DNA from 4 places in the Pseudorhodoplanes sinuspersici genome. Region 2 is predicted to be linked to each of the others. Evidence: predicted binding sites of a transcription regulator. Region 2 holds the regulator's gene; each other region holds the start of a gene.
The links. Region 2 encodes PhoB, which activates phosphate uptake and scavenging genes when phosphate is short. Its sites were predicted from a motif close to TGTCATNNANCTGTCAT; they were not measured.

Region 1 (4,520 bases), 2.3 Mb from region 2:
CCACGGTTCCAGCGACGTGTTGACGAGCACAGTTGCATGCTGGTCCAGCAGCGCCTTCGTCTCGGCAAAGATGGGATTGGTGACGACGACCTTGGGCTTTCCGGTCACTGCGTGATTCTTTCTGTTTGTTGCCCAACCTTTTTATTTTTGGCACTTGTCACTTTGACGACGCCGCGCATCATCAGCGTGTCACTTCAGCGATTTGCGCAGCAGCGCGCCGACACCGTCGACCAGCGTCACGCACAGGAAGATGCAGATCAGGATGGCCGAAACCTGCGCGTATTCCAGGACGCGCAAGGCTGCGATCAGCTCGAAACCGATACCGCCGGCGCCGACCGCACCAAGCACCGTTGACGCGCGGAAATTGTATTCCCAGCGGTAGATCGTGGTATCGGCGAGTTGCGGCATCACCTGCGGTAGCACCGCATGCCAGATCACCTGGAATGGCGAGGCGCCGGCTGCGCGGGCCGCTTCGATCGGCTTCGGATCGACATGCTCGATGCTCTCGGCGAAGAACTTGCCGACCATGCCGATCGAGTGAATGCCGAGCGCCAGCACGCCGGGCAGCGCCCCGAAGCCGACCATGGCGACGAAGATGATGCCCATGATCAGTTCGGGAATCGAGCGCAGGAGGTTGAGGATCAGCCGCGCCAGCCGATAGGCAATGCGATTGGGTGTCGTGTTCGGCGCCGCCAGCAATCCAAGCGGCAGTGAGAAAAAGACCGCCAGGGCGGTTCCGGCAATCGACATCGCCAGCGTATCGGCGAGCGGCTTCAGCCATGCCTGGTAACGGCTGAAGTCGGGCGGAAACATCTCGGCGGAAAGCTGCCGGATCGCCGGCCACGCATCCGCAAGCCGCACCGGATCGAGCAGGCCTGTCAGCCACATGGCGCCGGCGACAAGGCACAGGATGATCGCGATCTCGGCACCGCGCCTCAGATGCGCGGTGCCGTCCTTTTCAAGGATCGCGTTATATCGGGCGATCTCGCTCATCCCTTGAACTTCGACAGATCGAGCGCGAGTATCTTCGCCGTGTCCCGCAGGATGTCATAGGCCTTATCGTCGGTGGCGACGAAGCCTTCGGCGCGGAACGTTTTCAGGATTGCCGGATCCTTCAGGCCGATGAAGGCGGAGGTGATCTGCGTTTTCAGTTCGGGGGCGAGATTGCCCTGCATCACCATCGGATAATTCGGGATCGGATCGCTCTCGGCAAGGACGACGAGTTTCTTGCCGTCGATCGTCCCCTTGGCGACGAGCGCATTGAAGATTTCCTGACTGAGGCCACCCGCCTGCACCTGGCCGGATTGCACGGCACGCGCCACGGCGTCATGCGCGCCGAGATTGGCGAACTTGTAGTCCTTGTCACCGACGAGGCCGTTGCGGGCGAGATAGGCGCGCGGAATCAGATGGCTCGAGGTCGAGGCGAAATCGCCATAGCCCATGATCTTGCCCTTGATATCGGCGATCGACTTCACCGGCCCATCGGCCAACGCGATGATGACGCTCTTATAGGTCGGGGACCCTTTGGACACGCCGACGGCGAAGGGCTCAATTCCCGGCGCCTTCGACTTGGCCAGCACATAGGAGAGCGGGCCGAAATACGCGACCTCGATGCGGCCGAACCGCATCGCCTCGATCATCGAGGAATAATCGGTCGTGACAACGAGTTCGATCTCCTTCTTCAGCGTGTCTTCGAGGTATTTCTTCAGCGGCTGGGCATTCTGGATCAGCGTCGAGGCGTTCTCATCGGGCAGCAATGCCACCCGCAGCTTGGCTGGATTCTGCGTTTGCGCCTGTGCAAAGCCGATACTGAGACCAGCGGCCGCGCAGCCGAGCAAAAAAGTGCGACGCTTCATGATGCAGTTCCTTTTCGTGATGCGGGTTTGTCAGGCAGCGGCCCTGCGTGGCGAAGCCGCGACATAGATCTCATCGATCATCGAGGCGCCGAGCTGCGCCGGCGAACCGTCGAAAATGATCCGGCCGCTCGACAGGCCGATGATCCGGTCGGCAAAGCGCCGCGCGAGATCCACCTGATGCAAGCTGACGATGGCTGTGATGCCGTCCTCCCGGCAGATGCGGTGCAGATCGGCGAGAACCCTCTCGCCGGCAACCGGATCGAGGCTTGCAACCGGCTCGTCCGCCAGAATGATTTCAGGCCGTTGCGCCATCGCCCGGGCGATACCGACGCGCTGTTGCTGTCCGCCGGACAATTGATCGGCGCGATGGAGCGCACGATCCAGCAGACCCACACGCTCCAGCGCTTGCAGCGCGATCAATCTGTCGGTGCGCGGCAATGGCAGCATTGACCGCAAGGCATTGTGCTCGGCGATGCGTCCCATCAGCACATTCTGCAAGGCCGACAGGCGGCCGATGAGATGATGCTGCTGAAAGATCATGCCCGTGCGGCGACGGTGCTCACGCAGGGTCTTGTGGCTCCTGAAGATCGAGCCCCTGCCCCCGGCGATCACCTCGCCCTGAACCGGCCTGACGAGACCATTCATGCAGCGGAGCAGCGTCGACTTTCCGGCGCCCGACGGGCCGAGCAGAACCAGAAAGCGCCCCTTCGGGATGGACAGGCTGGTCGGCGCCAGCGCCGCGACACCATTGGCGTAGGTCACCGCGACATCCTGCAATGTCAGCACTGGTCGCGCGTCCTTCACGAAATCGGCCCGCCCCCGGTTGATTGCATTTTCCGAACAAACCGGACGTTCGTTCGACAATCGCTACCTATCGCTTGCCGATGACACCTCCATGACAAACGATCGCCGTTGTGGATTTGAGGTGCTGTGTCAGTTGGGCGCAGGCGACTCGACAAACCCCGGACGCATCATGTGATCCGCACGGCAGCGCCATATCATTGCGCCGGCGCGATCAGTTTAGGTGAGGATTGTTGCACGCTGACGATCCATGCCGCCTGGGTCACGCAGGCAATGGCATCGCCGATGCGAGACGCCGCCGCTATTTCAGCCAGTACAGGTTCGCAGCGAGATCGAAACTGTCGGTGTTCACCAGGCCGTCCTTCAGATCCTTCTCCGCCTTGGCGATGGCAAAGACGAGAACGGACGAAGCAACGCAACCATGCTGCTTCAGCTCCTGGGTTCTTCCGTCGATGGACCGGATTTGCAACACCCAATGCGGACGCCCCGCCGTATCCGGACGCTCCAGCTTGTGGATTTCGAACATCACAAGTGGCGCATCGACGACGCTCGGATCGATCTGCGAGATGGTGACGATTCCCTCGTCGTACCGATCGAGATTGAAATTGGCTTCGAGCCCCGTCATCCGATAGCGCGTCAGGGCGCGCTCGACACTTTCCAGATCGCTACTGCTCCATGGCAGATGACTCAGCAATTCGCCCCCTCAACACCTCAATCGTCTCGAAATACGAGACGCAGTGCGCTGCACAATCTCCGTCCGGTGCCTCGCTCGCGTGCCCGAGTCTTTCGCTATCGGTAGATGACAAGATTCCAATTCAAACTGGAACAATCATTTTCGAGTACGTGAAGATCTGTAGCCTTTATGGCGTCGGCTACTACTACATTCCGGGTACAGACACCTGCATCAAGATCGGTGGCTATGTCCGTTACGAGGCCTATCATAACGACGTCAGCGGCCATTACGCCGACCGCAATCCGTCAGGCCATTTCACCCGTAATAGCCAGACCTTCGGTCAGCAGGCTCGTTTCCGCCTGACCGGCGACGTGCGCACGCAGACCGAATACGGCACCCTGCGCTCGTACTTCAGCTTCGGCTTCAACTTCCTGAACGGCTCGGCTGATGCCGACAACGGTGGCATTCAGAACGCCATCGCTCTCGAGCGCGCCTTCATCCAGTTCGCCGGCTTCACCTTCGGCCGTTCGGACACCTTCTTCGGCTTCTATAACGGTGCCGCTTACGGCCTCGTGCCGCTCGGTCTTGACGGTTCGTCCGGTCCGTCCGGCCACAACGTTGCGGCCTATACCTGGCAGTTCGGCAACGGCCTATCGGCCACGATCTCGATCGAAGACTCCAATGCCCGCAGCAAGGGCGTAAATGACCTTGTCAACGTCAACTTGGGCGGTGCGTCGGACCTAAAAGGCCAGAGCGTACCCGACATCGTCGGTAACATCCGCGTCGACCAGGCCTGGGGTTCGGCCCAGATCATGGGTGGCCTGCACAAGGTTGGTGCTCGTTACTACGCGGGTGCGACACCGGGCTTCTCCTGCCAGAATGCGAACACCACCGTCTGCGATCATCCTGGCGACGAATGGGGCTGGGGCGTCGGCGGCGGTCTGACCCTGAAGATGCCGTGGGATGCCAAGGACACACTGTCCGGCGTCATCGCGTACTCGAAGGGTGCAGTCGGCTTCGTGGCCTACGGCAACTCGACCACCAACTTCATCCATAAGCAGGGCATTGCCTTCGGTGCGGATCCTGATGCGATCTTCGTGACTGGCTCAGGTCTCGAACTGACCGAAGCCTGGGGCGGCACGCTGGCCTTTGAGCACTACTGGACCCCGAGCCTGCGGACCTCGATCGTC
Region 2 (4,520 bases):
CGCTGGCGATGCCGGGCATCATGACCGGCACGATCATCGGCATGGCGCATGCGCTCGGCGAGACTGCGCCGCTCCTCATGATCGGCATGGTCGCGTTCATCGTCGAGCCTGCCACCAGCATCTTTCAATCTGCGACAGTGATGCCGGTTCAAATCTATCTGTGGTCTGATTTGCCGGAAATCGGTTTCCAGGCGCGCACCGCCGCTGCGATCATGGTGCTTCTGGCCTTCCTGTTTGTCATGAACGGTACTGCAATCATCCTGCGTAAACGCTTCGAGCGGCGCTGGTAAGAAATCGGGAGTTGGAGATGCTGGCTATGAATGCCATGGTTAAACCCGCAGCCGATGCTGTTGTGGCCGATGCTGCGAAGGCGCCGGCCAAAGTGGTCGCACGCAACGTCAACGTCTATTACGGCGACAAGCACGCCTTGAAGGATGTCAGTGTCGATATTCCCGAGCGCTCGGTGATGGCATTCATCGGACCGTCGGGTTGCGGCAAGTCGACCTTCCTGCGTTGCATCAACCGCATGAACGACACCATCCCGTCGGCGCGGGTGACGGGCAATATCGAGATCGACAATCTCGATATCTATGACAAATCCCTCGATGTTGTGCAGTTGCGTGCGCGTGTCGGCATGGTGTTCCAGAAGCCGAATCCGTTCCCGAAGTCGATCTACGAGAACGTGGCCTATGGTCCCCGCATTCACGGCATGGCCCGCTCGAAGGCCGATCTCGACGAAATCGTCACCGCCAGTCTGAAAAGGGCCGGTCTTTACGAAGAGGTGAAGGATCGCTTGTCCGATCCTGGCACCGGGCTTTCCGGCGGTCAGCAGCAGCGTCTTTGCATCGCCCGGGCGATCGCTGTGGGTCCGGAAGTGATCCTGATGGACGAGCCGTGTTCGGCGCTCGATCCGATCGCGACCGCGCGTATCGAAGAGCTGATCGACGAATTGAGGCAGAACTTCACGATCATCATCGTGACCCACTCGATGCAGCAGGCCGCCCGCGTATCGCAGCGGACCGCTTTCTTCCATCTCGGCAATCTGGTGGAGGAGGGCCCTACAGAAACGGTCTTCACGACACCACATGATCGTCGGACACAGGATTACATCACCGGTCGCTTCGGCTGACCGGCCGCTGCAAGAGCGAGGACGAGACAATGTCTAACCATATTACCAAGGCCTTCGACGCCGACCTGCAGGAACTCAATCGCATGGTCGCCGAAATGGGCGGCCTCGCCGAGAAGGAAATTGCCGAGTCGGTTCACGCTCTGACGCGCCGGGATACGACCACGGCGCTCAAGGTGATCGCATCGGACGAGCAGGTTGACACCCTTCAGCGGGAAATCGAGGAAAAGGCGGTTCTGACGATTGCGCGCCGCCAGCCGATGGCGGTCGACCTGCGCGAGGTCGTCGGCGCAATGCGCGTCGCCAACGAGATCGAGCGGATCGGCGACCTGGCCAAGAATATCAGCAAGCGGGTGCTGGATCTCAATGGCGAATACCCCTCGCTGAAGCTGATCCGCGGCGTCGAACATATGGGCACGCTGGTTCTGACCCAGCTCAAGCGGGTGCTGGATGCCTATGCCGCCCGCAACATCGACGATGCGATGGAGGTGTGGAAGCGTGACGAGGAAATCGATGCGATGTGCGTGTCGCTGTTCCGCGAATTGCTGACCTATATGATGGAAGACCCGCGCAACATCACCTTCTGCATCCATCTTCTGTTCTCGGCCAAGAATATCGAGCGGATGGGCGATCATGCGACCAATATCGCCGAGACGGTGCATTACATGATGAAGGGCGAGCCGTTGACGCTCGAACGTCCGAAAGCCGACACCACCAGCTTTGCGCCCGTCGGCATCCAAGGCTGAATGAGACGCTGATGATGAGTGGACCGAATGCGCGCATCCTGATTGTCGAAGACGAGGAACCGCTTTCTCTCCTGTTGCGCTATAATCTTGAGACCGAGGGTTACGAGGTCGAAACCGTGACCCGCGGCGACGATGCCGATACGCGGCTGCGGGAAAGCACGCCAGACCTTGTCGTGCTCGACTGGATGTTGCCGGGTCTCTCGGGAATCGAGCTGTGCCGGCGGTTGCGGACGCGCCCTGAAACCAAGTCGATGCCGATCATCATGCTGACCGCGCGCGGCGAGGAGAGCGAGCGCGTGCGCGGTCTGTCGACCGGTGCGGACGATTACGTCACCAAGCCGTTTTCGGTGCCGGAACTTGTGGCGCGTATTCGCGCCCTGCTGCGCCGGTCCCGGCCGGAACGGCTGGCCGATATTCTGACGCTCGGCGAGATCGAGCTTGACCGGGTGAAGAAGCGGGTCTCGCGTGGTGGCCGTGATGTGGATCTTGGGCCGACGGAATTCCGGTTGCTGGAATTTCTGATGGAGCGTCCGGGCCGCGTTTTCACGCGCGAGCAGTTGCTCGACGGCGTCTGGGGCAGCGAAGTCTATATCGACGAACGCACGGTCGATGTGCATGTCGGTCGGCTGCGCAAGGCGCTCAATCGCGGCCGTGACGGCGATCCGATCCGGACCGTGCGTGGCTCGGGCTATTCGATCGACGATCGCTTCGGCAAGGCGAGCTGATCGATAGATCCGCGCTATCGCTGAACCCGCATGATCTGAAAAAGAAACGCCCCGGATTGTGGTCCGGGGCGTTTTCTTTCGTCTGCTCGTCCGCCGCGATGCTCAGCGATGGGCCGGCCGCTTGTCGCGCCGCGCCGCCGGCGGCTGATAGGCGATGCGCGAGTGATAGGCGCAATAGGGCAGGCTGGTCAGTGCATGGCCGCCGCAGAAATAGAAGTCCTGGGTCGCGGGGTCGCCGATCGGCCACCGGCAGGTCTGTTCGTTGAGCTCGAGCAAGGTGCGGCGCTGGCCCATCGGAACGACATTTTCGACCGGCGCCTGTTCGGGCTCGACTTCGTAGTCATAGGCGTAGGCATGCGCCAGGGCCGTATTCCCCCGGACCACGGGTCTTGCGACCCTCAGCATATGGGTCGTTCGTGGCTTGCGCGGCCGCGGCGCGCTGGCCGAGGGCGCCTTTGTCCGTCCGGAAAGCCCGAGACGGTGGACCTTGCCGATCACCGCATTCCGGGTAATTCCGCCGAGTTCCGCCGCGATCTGGCTGGCTGAAAGGCCATCCGACCAGAGCTTTTTGAGTTGCTCGACCCGTTCGTCCGTCCACGTCATTGAGCCTCTCCTGTCAGCATGGTGTTCGCGGAATCCGAATCCCTCATCGGGCAGCGCAAAGCCGCCGACGCTACGCACACCACTGGTAGATTTGAATTTAGGTCCGCCGCACGAGATGTCGTATCCGACAGATGGGACACTACAAGATGGCTGGACTCGGCCGCAAGAGTCCGCGAAGCCACATCCCCATAAAGGTGTTCATTTCCTCGCTTTATTCAACGAAATGCGGCATTGCATTACCGTTCGCGTGTGTTGACAGCGGGGGGAGCACACCTAGAATGTGCATAAGTGCCGCCCGCCGGGGCGGCATATTTCGTTTTTGTTCTGCGTCTTGGGACGCAAATTCTGCCGGACCATCGCCGTGCTCTCACATCTTCTGCCGACTTACGCCCGTGCCGAACTCGCTTTTGAGCGGGGAGAAGGGGTGTGGCTCACGGCCACGACGGGAGAGCGCTATCTGGATTTCTCGTCCGGCGTTGCCGTCAATGTGCTGGGTCATGCGCATCCTGTCCTCGTGGAAGCGCTGACCGACCAGGCTCACAAGCTCTGGCACGTCTCGAACCTGTTCCAGATGCCGGAGGCTGAAAAGCTCGCCAAGCGTCTGTGCAGCGCGAGCTTTGCCGATGTGGTCTTTTTCGCCAATTCCGGCGCGGAGGCGATGGAAGCGGCGATCAAGACCGCGCGCAAATTCCATGCGGCCAATGGCCAGCCCGAACGCGTCGGCATCATTACGTTCGAAGGCGCCTTCCATGGCCGCACGCTGGCGACGCTCGCCGCCGGCGGCCAGCAGAAATATCTTGAAGGCTTCGGCCCCGTGGCCGGCGGCTTCACACAGGTTGCCTTCGGCGATCTCGACGCAGTGAAGAAGGCGATCACGCCGGAAACTGCGGCGATCATCATGGAGCCGGTGCAGGGCGAAGGCGGCGTGCGCGTCGTCCCGGGTGAATTCATGCGGGCGATGCGCGAGCTGTGCGACGAGCACGGTTTGATGCTGGTCTTCGACGAAGTGCAGACCGGTCTCGGCCGCACCGGCGAATTGTTCGGCTATCAGCGCAGCGGCATTTCTCCCGACATCATGGCGCTGGCCAAGGCGCTCGGCGGCGGTTTCCCGATCGGCGCATGCCTTGCGACCAGCGAAGCGGCAAAGGGCATGACCGTGGGCACGCATGGCTCGACCTTCGGCGGCAATCCGCTGGCGACGCGTGTCGGCAATGCCGTACTCGATGTCGTGCTGGCGCCCGGCTTCCTCGATCATTCGCGCAAGATGGCGCTGCTGCTGAAACAGCGGCTGGCGGAGCTTAAGGATCGCCATGCGTCGAT
Region 3 (4,520 bases), 360 kb from region 2:
TGACGTTGTCATTGCAGCCATTACCTCCTGCACCAATACCTCTAATCCGAGCGTGATGATCGGTGCGGGTCTTGTTGCGCGTAAGGCGGCGGCATTGGGTCTGCAGGCCAAGCCGTGGGTGAAGACGTCGCTTGCACCGGGCTCGCAGGTCGTCGGCGAGTATCTCGCCGCCTCGGGCCTGCAAAAGGATCTCGACAAGCTTGGGTTCAACCTCGTCGGTTATGGCTGCACCACCTGCATCGGCAATTCAGGGCCGCTGCCGGAAGAAATTTCCAAGGCCATCAATGGCAACGATCTCGTGGCGGCTGCCGTGCTGTCCGGCAATCGCAATTTCGAGGGCCGCGTCAATCCGGACGTGCGGGCGAACTATCTCGCCTCACCGCCGCTCGTTGTCGCTTACGCCATTGCCGGGTCGATGCAGGTGGACATGGTCAAGACACCGCTCGGCACCGACAAGCAGGGCAAGAAGGTGTTCCTCAAGGACATCTGGCCGACAGCAAAGGAAATTGCCTCCTTCATCCGCAGAAACGTCACCAAAAAACTGTTCGCAAAGAAATATGCGAATGTGTTCAAGGGCGATGCCAACTGGCGGAAGATCACGGTGACCGGCGGCCTGACCTATGCCTGGGACAGCGGCTCGACCTATGTGCAGGATCCGCCCTATTTCGTCGGCATGCAGCCGCGCCCGACGCCGCCAACAGACATCATCAACGCGCGTGTGATGGGCCTGTTCCTGGATTCGATTACGACCGACCACATTTCTCCGGCCGGTTCGATCAAGCTGAACTCGCCGGCTGGAAAATATCTGGTCGAACATCACGTGAAGCCGATCGACTTCAATCAATACGGCACGCGTCGCGGCAACCACGAAGTGATGATGCGCGGCACCTTCGCCAATATCCGCATCAAGAATCAAATGGTGCCGGGGGTCGAGGGTGGCGTGACCATCCACTATCCGGATAAGGAGCAGATGCCAATTTACGACGCGGCAATGCGTTATAAGCAGGAAAAAGTTCCGCTCGTGATCTTTGCCGGCAAGGAATACGGCACTGGCTCGTCGCGCGATTGGGCGGCGAAAGGTACGGTTTTGCTCGGCGTTCGCGCGGTGATCGCGCAATCCTTCGAGCGCATCCATCGCTCCAATCTCGTGGGCATGGGTGTGTTGCCGCTGGTGTTTGAAGAGGGCACATCCTGGCAAACTCTTGGCCTGAACGGCAGCGAGCAAGTCACAATTCGCGGGATTGAGGGAGATTTGCGGCCGCGCCAGACGCTGACGGCAGAAATTGAGATGGCAGACGGCACCAAGAAAGAGGTACCGCTGATTTGCCGGATCGATACGCTGGACGAATTAGAATACTTCAAGAATGGCGGCATCCTGCAATACGTGCTGCGTCAGCTTGCGGCCTGAGCGCTCAACCTGAGGTAAAAAAGACCGGCGTCTCGCATAGCGCCGGTCTTGCCGCTGTTCTGCCGATCATCAATGATGCGATCACAGCCTGTCACTTGGAATTGAGTGGCAGGCTATGGCCGCTGCCATTATCAGGGACGTGGCGGCGCAGGCATTTCATTGTGAGTCGTTGAGTTACAGCCTTATGCATTATCGGGTATTCACAACGCTTCTCGTTGCGATTTGTGGCGCCTTGATTGCGCTTACGCCCGGCCGGGCCGCTGCCGATTCACGTGTCGTTGTTGAACTCTTTACCAGTCAAGGTTGTTCGTCCTGTCCGGCCGCTGACAAGCTCCTCGGCGAATTGGCAAAGGATCCGACGATCCTGCCGATTAGTTTGTCGGTCGATTATTGGGATTATCTCGGCTGGAAGGACACGTTGGCGCTGCCGGGCCATTCCAAGCGGCAACGGGCTTATGCCGGTTTGCGTGGCGATCGCGCGGTTTACACCCCGCAGGCCGTCATCAACGGCGTGACCCATGTTCTTGGCAATGACAAGGCTGCGATCGAACGCGCCGTGAGCACAGCGCGCAAAAGCGCCGCTATAGCATTGCCGGTGAACGTCGCCATTGCCAATGGCAAGGTGACCGTCGATGTCGCAGCCGCAAAAGTACCCGGCCAGTCCGGTGAGGTGTGGCTCTGTCCCATTAAACGGCAGGTGCCGGTGCAAATCGGTCGCGGCGAAAACCGCGGACATACTGTGACGTATACGAATGTGGTGCGTGGCTGGGTCAAACTTGGCAACTGGAATGGTGACGCACTACAATTCACCAAATCGGTGTCGGACGTCGTGAAAAGCGGAATCGATGTCGATGCAATGGTGGCCGTGGTTCAAGCCGGAAAGTTTGAAGCACCCGGCAATGTCTTGGGCGGCGGAGCGGCAGAGCTCCGCTAGATGTTTTGACGCGTTTTCTTCACGCGAACCGGTGCCCACTTCGCTCGAAAACGCTTTAGATGTTTCTCTAATAGCGTATCCAAAAAATTGCAGAATAAAAAAAGGCCGGCGGAAGCCGGCCTTGAAGCAATTGGGGATTGAACCGTACGCGGTAGAATTGACCCGATCCGTTGAACCCCGGGGGGCTGGGGGCTGAGGAATCCGAAGCTCTTCCGGACCGGGTCGTAAGCTCTACATCTTGCAGTCTATAGGGGCGAGTGCAGGACCGAAATTGGGCCTTATTGTGGTCCGTTGCACGAAGCCGTGACCCCGCGTTATCGCATCACACGTTTGAATTGCCATGCATTTTTCTTTTCGTGATACCCGCGCTTTGATGCGTATGAGGGGTCTTGCGGCGCGACGCCGCAAGGGCAATCATAAACTTGTCACGAAACAGGAAGGAAGGAGGTGCCCATGAGCTTAACGGGCGAAACCGAACCCAGCCAGCCACGCGCGGGCGCAGTTGCTGCGTCGGCGCCCGCACCGGTCAGTCACGTGAAATTCGATCGTCGCGAACTCGACCGCATCCTGAATGTCTATGGCCGTAAAGTCGCCGAAGGCGAATGGCGCGATTACGCCATCGATTTCACAAAAGACCGCGCCGTATTTTCGGTGTTTCGCCGTGCCTCGGAAGTGCCGCTCTATCGCATCGAAAAGGATCCGAAACTGGCACGCCGGCAGGGTGCTTATAGTGTGATTTCTGCGACGGGGTTGATCATGCGCCGCGGTCACGAACTTGAACGCGTTTTGCGGGTCTTCGACAAGAAGCTCAGTCTGGTCGCCGTCTGACGGCAATTACGGCGGAGCGTCCGCGCCCTGACCGAGCGGGCGCTGCATGAGCACGGTGTCGAGCCAGCGTCCGTGCTTAAAGCCAATGTTTTTAAGCGTCCCAACCGGCGAAAATCCAAGGCTCCGGTGCAATTCAATCGATGCGGTCTGCTGCGAATCGCCGATCACCGCGACCACCTGGCGAAAGCCGCACGCTTCCGACCTTGTCATCAGTTCCGTCAAAAGCAAGCGACCGATCCCGCGGCGTGTGGCACGCGGACTGACATAGACGCTGTCCTCGACGGTGTGACGGTAAGCGATGCGCGGCCGATACGGCCCGGCATAGGCATAACCCGCTACGGTACCGCCCACATCAGCGACGAGGTAGGGAAAGCCGCCATCCAGCAAATTTTTCTGACGCATCGCCATTTCCGCGATGGTCGGCGGCTCGATCTCGAAGGAGGCGGTGCCGTGCTCTACGGCGTGGGCGTAGATTGCGGTGATGTCATCGATATCGGCGGGCGTGGCGGTGCGGATGATAACGGCAGGAGACATGAAGTTTCAGCAGGGGTTAGGAGTACAAAAGACAACGCCCCGGCTTTTGGACCGGGGCGTTGTCGTATCACTTGGGCCAATGCTCGCGTTAGCGGCGGTCGCCTGCCAGACGCAGCAGCATCAGGAACAGGTTGATGAAGTCGAGGTACAGGGACAGCGCGCCCATCACCGCCTTGCGTCCGGCGGACTGGCTGTCATCGTTCCCGTCATACATCTCCTTGATCTTCTGCGTATCCCAGGCGGTCAGGCCGGCGAAGACAAGGACGCCGATCACCGAGATCGCCCAGTCGAGGCCGCTCGACTTCAGGAACAGGTTGACGAGGCTCGCGATGATGATGCCGATCAGACCCATGATCATGAACGAGCCCATGCCCGACAGGTCACGCTGTGTCGTGTATCCATAGAGGCTCAGTGCACCGAAGGCGGCGGCGGAGATGAAGAACACGCGCGAGATCGATGTGGCGGTATAGGCCATGAAGATGGTCGCAAGCGACAGACCAAGAAGCGCGGCATAGACAAAGAACAGCAGCCGTGCCGTTCCGGCGTCCAGGGTCTGGATGCGGAAGCTTAGGAAGAACACCAAGGCCAGCGGCGCCAGCATCAGCACCCACATGAACATGCCGCCGAACATGAACTGGCCGAGCGGCGTCAGTGATGTGATCGCGCCCGCGTCGTTGGTCACGACAGCCATCTGAAAAGTCAGATAGGCCACAACGCCGGTCAAAGCGACGGCGGAGGCCATGTAGTTATAGACGCGGATCATGTGCGCGCGCAGGCCGGCATCGTAGGCGACGGCGCGGTCCGCGTAACCGCCCC
Region 4 (4,520 bases), 2.4 Mb from region 2:
GGGCAGGAATCGTTTGAAGACGTCACGCCACAATATCAACCGAACCGGCGGCTCAATCGCGCCTGCAGCCGGCCTCAGAATAGTATAGGCGAAGGCCATTCCCCCGACCCAAAACACAGCGGCGAGGATGTGCGCACCAAGCAGAAAAATCAGCATCATGGTATCCTCGTCCCGGACGTCGTTGCTGACCTATTTGATGCAACCTTATTGAAATGTCTACAAAGAGCGCATGACCAAAGTCCCACCGCAGAATCCCTCGACACCCATTGGGGCGAGCGATGCTCGCCTCGATTCGGCGGCTTTCCATCGCAATTGCGAACCGATCTGGAGCGTGCTGTCCCCATGGCTGCACAACAAGCCCGGCAACGTGCTCGAAGTCGGCAGCGGTACCGGACAGCACGTCGTGGAATTTGCGCGGCGATCGCCGCATCTGCTCTGGTGGCCGAGTGATCTTCATCCACGCAACCTCGAAAGTATCGAAGCCTGGCGGCAGCTTGCGCATGTACAGAATATCGAAGCGGCGCGACGGATCGATCTATCAGCACCCGATTGGGGACTAAGTGATGACGATTCAGCGACGCTCAGCGATCTTACCGCGATCTTTTGCGCCAACGTGCTGCATATCTCTCCATGGCAAACGACTGAAGGCCTGATGCAGGGTGCAGCCCAGCGGCTGCATCCCGGCGGACGGCTCTTCATTTACGGCCCATTCAAGCAGGATGGCCAGCATACTGCGCCCAGCAACGAAGCTTTCGACGCCTCGCTCCGTGCGCGCGACCCGCAATGGGGTGTCCGCGACATCAACGACATCCGTGACGAAGCGCACAAATATAATCTGGTGCTGGCCAATATTGCACCCATGCCGGCCAATAACATGATCCTGATCTTCGAATCTGCGCAAGACGATTCAGTTTAACGCAAGTCTTATTGGGCACGCATCCGCAGATGCGGTAATCTGCCACTGAAAAATAGATCATGAGCCCAGCCGATGAATGATGACACACCGATCTCACGTGGATTTTCCGGCCGCCGGCGCGCTGATGCCGATGCCAAGCGCATTCCTCCCGGCCAGCATCTCACATCGGACTTTCCTGTTTTATCGGCGGGACCGACACCCGAACCTGACCTCGTCAACTGGCAATTTTCGCTCGGCGACGGCGACACAAAGCTCTGCGAATGGGACTGGGCGCAATTCGGCGCGCTGACGCAAACCGACATCACCGTGGACATTCATTGCGTCACCAGCTGGTCGAAGCTCGATACGCGCTGGCGCGGTGTCAGTATCGATACCCTGCTGGAAGCCGTTGGCTTGAATGAACCGCCCGCGCCATTCGCAGTCATCACCTGCGAAGGCGGCTATACGACCAATGTTCCGTCGGAAGATCTGATTGACGGCAAGGCGATGATTGCGACGCATTTCGACGGTCAGCCGCTTTCGCCAGAGCATGGCGGTCCGGCCCGGCTGCTGGTGCCGCATCTCTATTTCTGGAAAAGCGCAAAATGGGTGCGCGCCATCGAATTTCGCGAAGAGGACGAGCCTGGCTTCTGGGAGCAGCTCGGCTATCACAATTACGGCGATCCGTGGCGTGAGCAGCGTTATGATGGTGACTGATACAGCGGCGCCGCGGCCGGCGCTGCGCTGGCAGACCGCCGAAGTTCTGGACGTCATCGGCGAAACGGCACGCGTCAAAACGCTGCTGCTGAAACTTCCGGATTTCACCAAATATCTGCCCGGCCAGCATGTCGATGTGCGCCTGACCGCCGACGATGGCTATCAGGCGCAGCGAAGCTACTCGATCGCCTCGGCGCCGGAAGACAAGCATGTTGCGCTGACTGTCGAACGCATCGAGGACGGCGAGGTCTCGCCCTATTTCACCGATGAAGTCCGCGCCGGCGACAAGTTTGAAATGCGCGGACCGATCGGGCGATACTTTGTCTGGACGGTAAAATTGGAGGGCCCGCTGTTTCTCATCGGTGGCGGCTCCGGCATCGTGCCACTGATGGCAATGCTGCGCCACCGGGCCGCACATGCGAGCAACACACCAGCGAGGCTCCTTTATTCCTCACGCACCCAAAGCGACATCATCTATCGCGACGAACTGGACCGTCTGGTGTCAAGGAATGACGGTCTTGCGGTGACACACACATTGACCCGCGAAAAACCAGCGGGATGGATCGGCCATTCAGGGCGCATCGATGTTGCGATGTTGGCTGAAACCGGATTTACCGTCGATCAAAGACCAAAGATCTTCATTTGCGGCCCGACCGGCTTTGTTGAAGCTGCCGCGAATGCCCTGCTCGCTTTCGGACATGATCGCGCCCTGATCAAGACCGAACGCTTCGGCCCCACGGGCCGCTAGACGACAACGCTGTCGCGAAGCACAGAAATCCTCGCTTCATCGATGTTGCTTGGCAGCATGGCTGCGACATGTTTTCGCAGCTTTCCGGCAGGCTGGTCGTCCACAGACCAGACTGTGATGTAAAGATCGTTATCGCGTTCCGACACATCGAAATCCGCGATCATGCCAGACGCCATCATGATGGCCAGAGCCCCAATTGCTGCCTTGACGTAATTCATGCCACACCCTCGGTCCATTTGAGAACAATTAAAACCTGTACGTCGATCACCGCACGAATCTTATGGCGGCATGCGCGAGGTGTTAGGCATCGCGCCAGACGGTTCAATGTCGACAACGTGTCAGAAGCGAGACGCGCGTCACGCATACGTGAGTCTTGTTCACAAACGATGAACAGCTTTGTTTCAGTTTGTGGGCTGTCGCGCGGATGTCATGCAAATGTCACCGGCACTACACGAGAGACGATGCAGAACGGCCACATTCTCATTGGAGGCCTTCGATGCGCGCACCAACTTTCGTTGCGGCTCTGTCGGTATTCGTCGCACCGCCCGCTTTCGCAGATGCAAACAACGCAACCCTTGCGGGGCATATCATCATTCCGGCGCTGACCTTCATCGATGCGCCAGCGGACGCACCATCAGATCTGAAAGTCTCCGGCAAATTCACCAGCGGCAAACGCGTGGATGTGATTGCCACAATCGAAGGCCAATCCAGAGGACGCCCGACCGGCGTGAAGCTGCCGTTCAAAGGGCAGCCGGCACAAGGCCATTCCGGCATCAAACGTATGCCCGATGGCACATTCTGGGTGCTTACCGATAACGGCTTCGGCAGCAAAGCCAATTCACCCGATGCAATGCTGTTTTTGAGTCAGTTTCGTTTCAATTGGGACAACGGCAGCGCCGATCGACTGTCGACTGTTTTCCTGCACGATCCCGACAAGAAGGTGCCATTCCGCATCGCCAATGAGGGCACGGACATGCGCTATCTCACAGGCTCCGATTTCGACCTCGAAAGCTTTCAGCCGATCGGCGACAAGTTCTGGATCGCGGAAGAGTTCGGTCCCTATCTCATTCGCACCGACAAGAGCGGCAAGATCGAAGCCGTATTCGAAACTATGATCGATGGAAAACCCGCACGATCACCCGATCATCCCTCTGTCACGACGCCTGCTGTACCCGGTGGCCCGGCGAATTTCACGGTACGCCGTTCCAAAGGCTACGAAGGCATGGCCGCTTCGCCCGATGGCAAATTTCTTTACGCGTTGCTGGAAGGTCCGGCCTGGGATGCGGAGAAAAAGGATTGGGAAAAGACCGCCGACGGCAAGCCGTATCTCCGGATTCTTGAATTCGATGTCACCGGTGAGCGCTGGACCGGCCGGCACTGGAAATACGTGCTTGAGCAAAACGGCAACGCGATCGGCGATTTCAACATGATCGACGGCACGACCGGTCTGATCATCGAGCGTGACGATGGCGAAGGCACAGCGGACAAGGCCTGCCCCGCGGGCGAAAAGCGGACGGACTGCTTTGACGATATCGCCAAGTTCAAGCGCATCTACAAGATCGAGATGTCGGACGCTAATGCCAATAGCCCGGTGCGGAAGATCGCACATATCGACCTGATGAAGATCGCCGATCCTGACAAGAAGGCGCGAAAAGCATTAAACGGTGGCGTGCTGACTTTTCCGTTCTTCACCATCGAGAATGTGGACATCGTCGATGCCGAGCACATCGTCGTCGGCAACGACAACAATCTTCCCTTCTCCTCAAGCCGCGCCCCCAACACGGTCGATGATAACGAGTTCGTGCTGCTTAAGGTGACGGACTTCTTGAAGGCGAAGTAAACTCTTAAATCGGGCTCCCCCCCAAGGAGCAGCGCACAGCGATGCGTCTCGAAGGGGGCCGCCCTCCTCCTTCGAAACGTCTGCTTCGCAGCCTCCTCAAGATAAGGGCGGTGGGTGCAGTTTATCGGTTATCTCGACCATCGACGCGCGCCGCCGCGCGTGTTAGGTCGCTGTCGTCATTTCAACGCATGCGACACGGCCCATGATCAAAGAACCCATCCTGGATATTGCCCACCTTGCCCACCTCGAAATCCTCACGCCCAAATTCGAGGAGAGTCGCAAGTTCTTCATCGACGTACTCGGCATGACCCAGAGCGGCG

Region 1: the regulator PhoB is predicted to act here: its motif matches at 2,741-2,757, upstream of phnC (phosphonate ABC transporter ATP-binding protein).
Region 3: the regulator PhoB is predicted to act here: its motif matches at 2,755-2,771, upstream of CAK95_RS07550 (DUF2794 domain-containing protein).
Region 4: the regulator PhoB is predicted to act here: its motif matches at 2,786-2,802, upstream of CAK95_RS17240 (esterase-like activity of phytase family protein).

What each region holds. Positions count from the first base shown of each region.
Region 1 covers NZ_CP021112.1:4,869,244-4,873,763, forward strand. Annotated here, with positions in the region: gene CAK95_RS23705 (phosphonate dehydrogenase) at 1-108, opposite strand, end outside; gene phnE (phosphonate ABC transporter, permease protein PhnE) at 190-993, opposite strand; gene phnD (phosphate/phosphite/phosphonate ABC transporter substrate-binding protein) at 990-1,856, opposite strand; gene phnC (phosphonate ABC transporter ATP-binding protein) at 1,887-2,642, opposite strand; gene CAK95_RS23725 (hypothetical protein) at 2,959-3,351, opposite strand; gene CAK95_RS23730 (porin) at 3,501-4,520, shown strand, end outside.
Region 2 covers NZ_CP021112.1:1,172,090-1,176,609, reverse strand. Annotated here, with positions in the region: partial or broken gene pstA (phosphate ABC transporter permease PstA) at 1-290, shown strand, start outside; gene pstB (phosphate ABC transporter ATP-binding protein PstB) at 326-1,129, shown strand; gene phoU (phosphate signaling complex protein PhoU) at 1,159-1,872, shown strand; gene phoB (phosphate regulon transcriptional regulator PhoB) at 1,884-2,597, shown strand; gene CAK95_RS05860 (GcrA family cell cycle regulator) at 2,700-3,200, opposite strand; gene CAK95_RS05855 (aspartate aminotransferase family protein) at 3,562-4,520, shown strand, end outside.
Region 3 covers NZ_CP021112.1:1,530,632-1,535,151, reverse strand. Annotated here, with positions in the region: gene acnA (aconitate hydratase AcnA) at 1-1,408, shown strand, start outside; gene CAK95_RS07555 (DUF1223 domain-containing protein) at 1,593-2,342, shown strand; gene CAK95_RS07550 (DUF2794 domain-containing protein) at 2,796-3,170, shown strand; gene CAK95_RS07545 (GNAT family N-acetyltransferase) at 3,177-3,704, opposite strand; gene CAK95_RS07540 (Bax inhibitor-1/YccA family protein) at 3,793-4,520, opposite strand, start outside.
Region 4 covers NZ_CP021112.1:3,558,431-3,562,950, reverse strand. Annotated here, with positions in the region: gene CAK95_RS17265 (CopD family protein) at 1-159, opposite strand, end outside; gene CAK95_RS17260 (DUF938 domain-containing protein) at 230-916, shown strand; gene CAK95_RS17255 (sulfite oxidase-like oxidoreductase) at 989-1,612, shown strand; gene CAK95_RS17250 (ferredoxin reductase) at 1,599-2,360, shown strand; gene CAK95_RS17245 (hypothetical protein) at 2,357-2,578, opposite strand; gene CAK95_RS17240 (esterase-like activity of phytase family protein) at 2,857-4,200, shown strand; gene CAK95_RS17235 (catechol 2,3-dioxygenase) at 4,403-4,520, shown strand, end outside.